Regions from separate parts of the Frankia alni ACN14a genome, predicted to be linked through region 3. Evidence: predicted binding sites of a transcription regulator. Region 3 holds the regulator's gene; each other region holds the start of a gene.
What was found. The regulator LexA, encoded in region 3, represses DNA repair genes until DNA is damaged. The targets are predictions, from matches to a motif close to CGAACNNNNGTTCG.
Positions count from the first base shown of each region.

Region 1: the regulator LexA is predicted to act here: its motif matches at 1,150-1,163, upstream of FRAAL_RS05270 (HNH endonuclease signature motif containing protein).
Region 2: the regulator LexA is predicted to act here: its motif matches at 1,155-1,168, upstream of FRAAL_RS25315 (HNH endonuclease signature motif containing protein).

Region 1 is NC_008278.1:1,283,969-1,287,241, forward strand. It holds gene FRAAL_RS05265 (NAD(P)H-quinone dehydrogenase) at 1-820, shown strand, start outside; gene FRAAL_RS05270 (HNH endonuclease signature motif containing protein) at 1,376-2,641, shown strand; gene FRAAL_RS05275 (DUF5313 family protein) at 2,688-3,086, opposite strand; gene FRAAL_RS05280 (acetyl/propionyl/methylcrotonyl-CoA carboxylase subunit alpha) at 3,148-3,273, opposite strand, start outside.
Region 2 is NC_008278.1:6,294,179-6,297,451, reverse strand. It holds gene FRAAL_RS25320 (D-alanine--D-alanine ligase family protein) at 1-964, opposite strand, end outside; gene FRAAL_RS25315 (HNH endonuclease signature motif containing protein) at 1,309-2,478, shown strand; gene rpmB (50S ribosomal protein L28) at 2,485-2,673, opposite strand; gene recG (ATP-dependent DNA helicase RecG) at 2,891-3,273, shown strand, end outside.
Region 3 is NC_008278.1:6,174,549-6,177,821, reverse strand. It holds gene hflX (GTPase HflX) at 125-1,585, shown strand; gene lexA (transcriptional repressor LexA) at 1,809-2,570, opposite strand; gene FRAAL_RS24825 (LysM peptidoglycan-binding domain-containing protein) at 3,092-3,273, shown strand, end outside.

The sequences.
Region 1 (3,273 bases), 2.6 Mb from region 3:
CGCGGAGGTCACCCTCGTGTCGTCCCGCGAACGGGTCCTGCCCGGCGAGGACCCGGACGCCGCGCGCGTCATCGAGGATGTGTTCGTGCGGCGTGGCATCGAGGTGCTCAACCGCTCGCGCGCCGCCTCGGTCCGCCGCATCGGCGACGGCGTGATCGTCGAGCTCACCGACGGTCGCACCGTCACGGGGAGCCACGCTCTGATGGCGGTCGGATCCGTTCCCCGCACGAAGGGGCTCGGCCTGACCGAGGTCGGTGTTCGCCTCGGTCCCGGCGGGCACGTGAACGTCGATCGGATGTCGCGCACCTCCGTGCCCGGCGTGTATGCGGCCGGCGACTGCACCGGCGTTCTGCCGCTCGCTTCGGTGGCCGCCATGCAGGGCCGGATAGCAATGTGGCACGCCCTCGGGGAGGCGGTGAGCCCGCTGCGACTCGGGACCGTCTCCTCCAACATCTTCACCGAGCCGGAAATCGCCACGGTCGGAGTCACCCAGGTGATGAAGGACACGGGTGCCGTCGCGGCCGAGGTGACCACCGTGCCACTCTCGCGCAACCCTCGCGCGAAGATGATGGGGATTGAGGACGGTTTCGTCAAACTGTTCTGCCGGCCGGGCAGCGGCAGCGTGCTCGGTGGCGTGATTGTCGCCCCGCGCGCGTCGGAGCTCATCCTTTCTGTCTCGCTCGCGGTCGAACACGGTCTCACCGTCGATCAGATCGCGCACACCTTCTCCATCTACCCCTCGTTGTCCGGATCGATCACCGAGGCTGCCCGGGTTCTGCGCCCCCGGGACTTCTTCGCGGGCTTCGACAACGCGGGGTGAAATCGACTTCGGCCGGCGTCGACCTTCGGTGGAGTGATGGCGACGGCCGCGCCGGTCGGCGCGGCAGCGGTCGGTGCTCGCTCCTCGCCGCCGGGACTGGTTCGGATGACGGTGTGAGCATAGGCCGCTCCCGCCGCCGGATCCACCGCCCGCCGCGTTTTCGGCACCGTCTCTAGGTTGTGGTCGCCCGCTGGTCGGTCCCGAGTGCACTGGTCGAGCATCAATGATGGCTCGAGCATTTTCTAGGGGTTGTGGTCGTGCATCTCGCAGGGCGCTCGTCGTGGATGCGGAACCTGCTTGGCGGAGGCGGCCGGCATCGACTATGCTTGCGAACGTGTGTTCGATGGCTGGAGTCGATGCTCTCGCGCGACTCCCGGCCGCCGATCGCGCAGACATGGATCGGGCGTATCTTTTCCGGAGCCTGACCCTTCCGGCGATCTACCCGCGGCAGGTGGCGCAGTGTATTCATTTTCTGAATTCTGGAAAGCGAATGATCCGGGCGGAGGGTCCGGCGGGGAGAAAGACGCTGGTGCCCCGGATCCGCAAGCAGCGGCTGTGGACGAACGTGACGTGGCCGGCATACTGGAATCGCCGTTCGCGCAATGGGTGGAGAATCTCGACGCGAGCGCCTGTCTGCATCTCGACGTGCAGATCGAGCGGGAGATCGCGCGCTGGGAGGCCGCCCGGCTGGTTGTCCGGGCGAGGTTTGCTCGGCTACGGCCGCCCGAACTCGACGGCGGCGAACAGCGCTACCAGGCCTTCGACGAGTTCGCCGGGGACGAACTGGCTGCCGAGCTGAGGCTGTCGCCGGCGGCGGGCGGCAGGCGGCTGGCCTTCGCGGTCAGCGCGGTTCGCCGCATGCCCGCTGCGGTCAACGCTCTCGGCTTCGGATCCATCGACCTGGAGCGTCTGAGCGCGCTGGAGCGACTGACGGCGAACCTCACGGACGAACAGGCGGACGAGGTCGCCGGAGGAGTGCTGAGCAACGGCGGCGGCCGCCCCAGTCACAGCGCCTTCGCCGCCGCCGTGCGGCGCCGCGTCATCAAGGTGGACCCGGAGGGTGCCGAACGTCGGCGTCGAAAGGCGGCGAACGCACGTCGGGTGACGATCCGGGCCGAGGCCGACGCGATGGGACGCCTCTCGGCCCTGCTGCCCGCAGACCGCATGGTGGCGGCCTTCCAAAAGGTCGACGGGCTGGCGAAGAAGGCCGGAACGACGCAGGACGAGCGAGACCTCGACCAGCGGCGTGCCGACGTCCTCTACGACCTGATCATGGGAGATGACCGCGATCGCATCAATATCGAGATGCAGGTCATCGTGCCGGTGGAATCCCTGGCGGGCCTGTCGGAGAAGCCCGGCGAAATCCCGGGCTACGGGCCGATACCCGCCGAGATCGTCCGCGAGATGGCGGCCAACCCGCGATGCACCTGGCGGCGGATCCTCACCGACCCGGCGGAGGGACGGGTGGTGGAGACGGCGAGTCGGCGATTCCCATCCGCCGCGTTGGCCCGGTATATCCGGGCTCGTAATCCCACCTGTGTCTTTCCAGGTTGCGACAAACCGTCAGCCGCCTGCGATCTCGACCATACTCGGCCGCGCAGCCACAGCGGCAGGACGGAGGAAGGCAACCTTGGCCCGGCGTGCCGCCGCCATCACCGGCTCAAGCACGCCGCGGACCGGCCGCGCGGAGCCGCACCTTCCGCCACGACCAGCCCGGTGACGCGGTGGAAGGTTTGCCAGGTCAGACCCGGACACTTCATCTGGACGAGTCCGGAAGAGCGCACCTATCACGTCGGCCCGGTGCACCATGAGCAGGAATGATCATCCTTGGGCGCCGGTCAGGCCGGGGACGGCGTGGAGCCGACGGTTACTCGTCATCCTCGTCCTCGTGCGGCGGAATCACGGGTGGCAAGCCGTGTTGTTCAAGCCGCCGGTTCCGGAAGAAGCCGCTGGTGGCGAAGCCCAACCCCGCCCCGGCGACCAGGAGGAACGCGACCGTCGCCGCGCGAACGGCCAGCTCGCCCGGAAGCAGAGCGAAGACCACGGCAAACGGCAGCATCAGAACGAAGGGGCGTGCCGCCTGCCGCGTCCGCCAGCCTGGGGCGGTCAAATCCTGGGAGATCCACGCGTTGTAGGTCGGAGGAAGTGTCCCGCCGAGGAGATAGTGGACACGGCCGGTCAGCGGTGGCCGTCGCGCCACCGCCGGCGGGGCTGTCGCCCCCGTGTCCTGCCCGCGCACCGTCGCGCTGTCTTCGCCGCCGTCCATACCCCGCAGCTTATGAAGTGGACGGCCGGCAGGAAGACAGCGCGGCGGGCGGAGAGGCAGATCAGTCCTTGATCTCACAGAGAACGGCACCACTGGTGACCACCGCGCCCACGGCTGCGGTCAGACCGGTGACGGTGCCGCCGCGATGAGCATTGATCGGCTGCTCCATCTTCATCGCTTCCAGCAC
Region 2 (3,273 bases), 120 kb from region 3:
CGACCACGTGATCGTCCGGGGTGACGAACACGTCGACCCGCGCGAGTCCCGCGCAGTCGAGTGCCTCGAACGCCGCCACCGCCACCTGCCGCACTCGGGCCAGCGCCGACGGAGACAGTCGCGCGGGGATGTCGAAGCGGGTCTGGTCGGAGACGTACTTCGCCTCGAAGTCGTAGAAGCCCGTAGCCGAGGTGACTGTGATCTCGGCCGGGACGCTGGCCTGCGCACCGGGCCCGTCCAGCCGGCCGAGCACCCCGCATTCGATCTCACGTCCCGTGATCGCCGCCTCGACGAGGACCTTGGGGTCGTTCGCCCGGGCCGTCTTGACCGCCGTGTCCAGATCGGCCCAGGCATCCACGCGGCTGATGCCGATGCTGGAGCCACCGCGGGCCGGCTTGACGAAGACCGGCAGGCCCAGGCGGTCCTGGTCGGCCTCGGACAGGGTCTGGCCGGCCCGCACCACGGCGTACGGGCCGACGGGCAGGCCCGCGGCCTGAAGCATGGACTTCATGTGCTGCTTGTCCATGGCAGCCGCGCTCGCGAAGACACCTGAGCCGACGTAAGGTACCCCGGCCATCTCGAGGAGACCCTGGATGGTCCCGTCCTCGCCGAAGGGGCCGTGCAGAAGCGGGAAGACCACGTCGACGTCCCCGAGTGGGCCTTGGATGGACTCCCCGCCATCGCGCGGGTACCAACGTGCCGCGGTCGGGTCCGGAGCAAGCACGACACTCGTCCCTCGAGACGCCGTGACCTGCGGAAGCGCCCCGTCTGCCGGCGTGAGGGCCTTCGCGTCGGGCATGAAGACCCACCGCCCCGACGGGTCGATGCCGACCAGGGCGACGTCGTAGACGTCGGGGTCGAGCGCGCGCAGCACGCCGCCGGCAGACACGCAGGAGATCGCGTGCTCCGTGCTACGGCCGCCGAACAGGAGGGCGAGTCGAATCCGACGCCTGGTGCCTGCCATGCCGGGACACTAACGGATCGGCGGCCGAGGTCCGGGGCCGCACCCGGTGACGGCGTCCGGCGCCGTCACCGTTCGGGTCTGACCGGCTGGCGACGGACGGCCCGATGGCCGGCGTCGACCTGCGTCCGACCTGCGCCGGCCACGTCGATGCGGGAGTCGCAGCCACGCTGCCGCAGCGGTGGTGCATAATCGAATACATGTTCGATTCGATGTCAGGGGTCGACAAGACTCCTCAAGATGGCGAGGCCCTGTCCACCGAGGGTGAGCGCGCAGGCCGGTCCGCATCAGTGGACGCGGACCGGGCGAGTCCGCCACCCGGATCGGCCACCGTGTTCGGGCGGTCCGTGGATGATCTGAGCGATGCAGAGTGCCTCCAGCTCGACGGCCGGATCGCCCGGGAACTGGCGAGGCTCGAGGCGTGGCGCCTGCGCGTGCGGGCCAGATTCGCTCAGCTGCGTCCGCCGCTCGCGGGCGACCGGGAGGGCGTGGAGCGGGGATTCAGCGAGTTCGCCGGGGACGAGCTCGCCGCCGTCGCACGTTGCGCGCCTGCCGCCGCCGGGCGCCAGCTTGAGCTGGCAGTGGCCGTGGTCAGTCGGCTACCCGAGACACTTGCGGCGTTGGAGTCCGGCGAGATCGATCCTGACCGAGTGAGGGCGATGGCCGACGTCACGAAGAGCCTCGACGCCAGCCAGGCTCGGACGGTCGAGAACAGGGTGCTGGCACGCGGAGCGCGGGCGAGCTGCCCCAGCTTCCGATCGGCGGTGACCAGGTCGGTTCTCGCCGTCGACCCGGCCGGAGCGGACCAGCGTCGGCGCCGGCGCGAACGTGATCGCCACGTCCGAACCCGCCCCAGGGAGGACGGCATGGGGGAGCTGTTGGCGTTGCTGCCCGCGGATCGCATGGTCGCCGCCTATCGACACATCGATGCGCTGGCCCGGGACGCCGGAGGACCGGACGACGAGCGCAGTATCGGTGAGCGACGGGCCGACGTTCTGGTTGATCTGGTGCTGGGCGAGCGGCACGGCCCGGTCGCCACCGAGGTTTCGGTCGTGGTGTCCCTGGCAGCGTTGATGGGGCTATCGAGCGCACCCGGCGAGCTCGAGGGGTATGGCCCGATCCCGGCGGAGCTTGCCCGCGAACTCGCTCACGGCTCACGTTCGAGCTGGCGGCGCATCGTCACCGACCCCATCGACGGATCGGTACTCGAGGTGGGAGACAGACGCCACCCTTCGCCGGCGATGGCCCGGTTCATCCGCGCGCGGGACAGGACCTGCGTCTTTCCAGGATGCTCCAAGCCAGCCCGAGACTGCGACCTTGATCACACGACGTCGCGTGCGGACGGTGGGAGAACCCGGGTCGACAACACGGATCCACTGTGCCGTCACCACCACCGGTTGAAGCATGCCGGGATCTGGACCCTGAGCCAACCCGTGCCAGGCCACCATGTCTGGACGAGCCAGACCGGGCATCAGTTCGTCAGCGAACCCGAGCCCTACCTCGACGAAGTGGCGTAGAGCGCGTCAGGCGCGCGCGACCTTGCCCGCCTTGATGCAGGAGGTGCAGACGTTCAGCCGCCGACGGGTTCCACCCACGACGGCCCGGACGGTCTGAATGTTCGGGTTCCAGCGACGGCGAGTGCGTCGGTGGGAGTGGGAGACCGACATACCGAAGCCCGGCCCCTTGCCGCAGACGTCGCACACCGAAGACACGAGAAACACTCCGTCGAAGTAGTAATGATCCCGGCGTATGCCCGGGACGTCGGGCGGTCAGGACCGCGATCATACTCATCCCGTGAGCCTGATGGCCTGGTCGGGAGAACTCGCGCAGCAGAGACCAGGTTGAGGTTACCCCAGGCGATGTGGTCTCGGTCGTGGGGCACGGGGCGACCGAGCTTGGCGCCGTCGGCGGTTCGGGCAATATCTGGGTGTGGTCGACCTCGACACGCCCCTGAAGTCACTCCTCGGTCCGCGGGCCGCCACCCTGTTGGCGGAGGGCCTCGAGCTGCATGTGGTCGGTGACCTCCTGGCGCATCTGCCCCGCCGGTATCACGAGCGGGGCGAACTGACGGATCTTGCCGACCTGGTCGTCGGTGACACAGTCACGGTCCAGGCGCGGGTGGAGAAGATCGAGCGCCGACCGATGCGGGGCAGCCGCCGGTCCATGTTGCGGGTCACAGTGACGGACGGCACCCATCCACTCGCTCTGACCTTCTTCAACCAGAGCTGGCGGGAACGCGACCTTCGTGCTGGGACAACGGCGCTGTTCGCCGGAAAGGTCGACGAGTACCGCGGCCACCGCCAGCTGACCAA
Region 3 (3,273 bases):
AGCGACCGACGCCCGCGCCGGCCCCTGTCGCGGACCTCATCAGGTCGCCGGAACCCGCGCGTGACCTGGCCGGACGAAGCGGCGCGGAATCTCGCGGCAGCGAGCCGCGTTGAGAACGGATGGTATGACTCTTCCTGCCGACGCCCTGACGGCGTCCACTTTCGACAGATCCCTCATCGACCTCGCCGATGCGGATTCGGCGTACCTCTCGGGTTTCTATGACGATTCGGGAGACGGCTTCGACCTGGAGGAGCGCGCGGCACTGCGCCGTGTGCCCGGGCTGGCCACCGAGCTCGACGACGTCACCGAGGTCGAGTACCGCCAGCTTCGGCTGGAGCAGGTCGTCCTCATCGGAGTGTGGACGTCGGGTTCGCTGCGGTCGGCCGAGGCCTCCATGGCGGAGCTCGCCGCCCTCGCGACCACGGCGGGTTCGGTCGTGCTCGACGCGCTCGTGCAGCGTCGCGACCGGCCGGACGCGTCGACCTATGTCGGGTCCGGCAAGGCCCGCGAACTCGCCGAGGTCGTCGCCGCGACCGGCGCGGACACGGTGATCTGCGACGGCGAGCTCACCCCGGGCCAGCTGCGCCAGCTCGAGGAGGTCGTCAAGGTCAAGGTCATCGACCGGACGGCGCTCATCCTCGACATCTTCGCCCAGCACGCGACGTCCCGGGAGGGCAAGGCTCAGGTCGAGCTCGCCCAGCTCCAGTACATGCTGCCCCGCCTGCGTGGCTGGGGTGAGTCGATGTCCCGCGCTGCGGCCAGCGGCGGCGGACGTGCCCCCATCGGGACCCGTGGACCCGGCGAGACGAAGATCGAGACGGACCGCCGGCGACTGCGCGCCCGGATGGCACGCCTGCGCCGGGAGCTCGCCGGGATGGCGACCGTGCGGGAGACGAAGCGGTCGGCTCGCCGGCGCGGCGAGGTGCCCGCGGTGGCGATCGCCGGCTACACCAACGCCGGCAAGTCATCGCTGCTCAACCGTCTCACCGGCGCCGGCGTCCTCGTCGAGGACGCGCTGTTCGCCACGCTGGACCCGACCGTGCGGCGCGCGACCCTGCCGGACGGCCGGGCGTTCACCCTCACCGACACGGTCGGCTTCGTCCGGCACCTGCCGCACCAGATCGTCGAGGCGTTCCGCTCGACCCTGGAGGAGGTCGCCGACGCGGACCTCATCCTGCACGTCGTCGACGGCTCCGCTCCCGACCCGGCCGCCCAGATCTCCGCGGTGCGCGAGGTGCTCAACGACATCGACGCGGGCAACGTTGCCGAGTTGATTGTCGTGAACAAGGTTGACGCCACCGAGCCGACCGTCCTCGCCGGCCTGCGCCAGCTCGCGCCCGACGCTGTCTTCGTCTCGGCGCGCACGGGGGAGGGGTTGACCGCGCTCGTCGACGCCCTGTGCGCCCGGGTTCCCCACCCCGACGTGGAGATGAAGGTCCTCGTCCCCTACACGCGGGGCGATCTCGTCTCACGGGTGCACGCCCACGGCGAGGTGCTCGAGTTGGAGCACACCGCGGACGGCACCCGCCTGCTCGCGAGGGTGTCCCCGTCGCTCGCCGCGGAACTGCACGCCTTCCAGCCCTGATCCCAGCCCTGACCTGCCCTCAGCCCTGACCCATTCCCCCAGCCCTGGCCCGTCAGCCCTGTTCCCTCGGGACCGAGGCTGTCGGGACCGGGGCTGTCGGGACCGGGGCTGTCGGGACCGGCATTGACCCGCCGCCGACGGGCACGGCACGGCCGGTGGCACCTGTCCCGCGGTTCGTGGCAGCCGAACCGGCCGGCCGCCTCGCGCGGCCGGCCGTCCACGGTCAGATCCGGCGCAGCACGGCGACGATCCGCCCGAGGATCGTCGCCTCCTCGCCGGGGATGTCGCTGAACGTCGGATTCTCCGGGTGCAGCCAGATCTTCCCGTCGCGGACCCGTAGGCGCTTGACCGTCGCCTCGCCGTCGATCATCGCGGCGACGATCTCACCGTTGTCCGCGACCGGCTGCTGGCGCACCACCACCCAGTCGCCGTCACAGATCGCTGCATTGATCATCGACTCGCCGACGACCCGGAGCAGGAACAGAGTGCCCTCGCCGACGATCTCCTTCGGCAGGGGAAAGACGTCCTCGATCGCCTGCTCGGCCAGGATCGGCCCGCCGGCGGCGATCCGCCCGAGGACCGGCACGTAGGCCGCGGACCCCTCGCCGCCCACCCCGGCCGGCGCCGCCGCGGCGCCCGGGAACGTCGACACGACAGCCGCCGCGCCGGAATCGGCCTTGCGCCGTGGCCGGTCGGGGCTGAGCACCTCCATGGCCCGCGGACGGTTCGGGTCCCGGCGCAGGTAGCCCTTCTCCTCCAGCACCTTGAGCTGATGCGCCACGCTGCTCGTGCTGGTCAGCCCCACCGCCTCCCCGATCTCCCGCACGCTGGGCGGGTACCCGCGCCGTTCCACCTCGGCCCGGATGACCTCGAGCACCTTGCGCTGCCGGGGGGTCAGGCCGGCTGCGTCCGCGGGGTTTTCGGGAAAGGCCCGCACGTTGCCGCGGGCCCCGCCCCGGCGTGTACCCCTGCCTTGGCTGGTCATCGCCTACCGCTCTCCTCGTCGCCTACTCCGTCGCCGGTTGGTCGCCGCGCGGCCGCGCGCCGGACGTGCGCGCGGCTGACGGCCTCGCCCGGCGAGACCGGCACCCCCCACGGCACCCGGCTGTCCGCGACCGGGGGAAACCGCCCGGTGCAAACCTGATCGTCTCGACGGTAACCGCCCGGTCGCGGAATCTCAAACGTCTGTTCGAGCGTGTCCCTTTTCCTGGCGGGTCTCCGGTGCGACAATCGATCAGGAGTTCGATCGAACGGGAGTTCGTGGCGTCCGCGACCTGGTTCGGGGTGCCTGGGGAGGAAGCCGTGCACAGCGCGCACACCACGCAGGTGGTCGATCTGGCGGCTGCCCGGGAACGGGCGGCGCGCCGGGCCGGGAGATGGCCGGCGGGCGGTCCGGCGCGGGTGCGAGTGGCCCGGCCGGCCGCCGGGGTCGGTGCCGGGAGGCCGGTTCCGGGGGCGTGCCTGTCTCGTTCACCGGTTTCTCGCTCGCCGGTCTCTCGGTCGGCGGTGCGCCGTGGCGCCGGCGAGCCGCTGCCGCCGCTGCGGCTGACCCGCCGCGGCCGGGTTGTCGTGGTCGCCGTCGTCGCGCTGGCCCTCGCCGCGGTGCTGGTGGGCGTCCTGCCGCGCGCCTCGATCGCGTGGTCCGGCGAGCCGCCGCGGGGTCACCTGGTGCTCGCCGGAGAGACGCT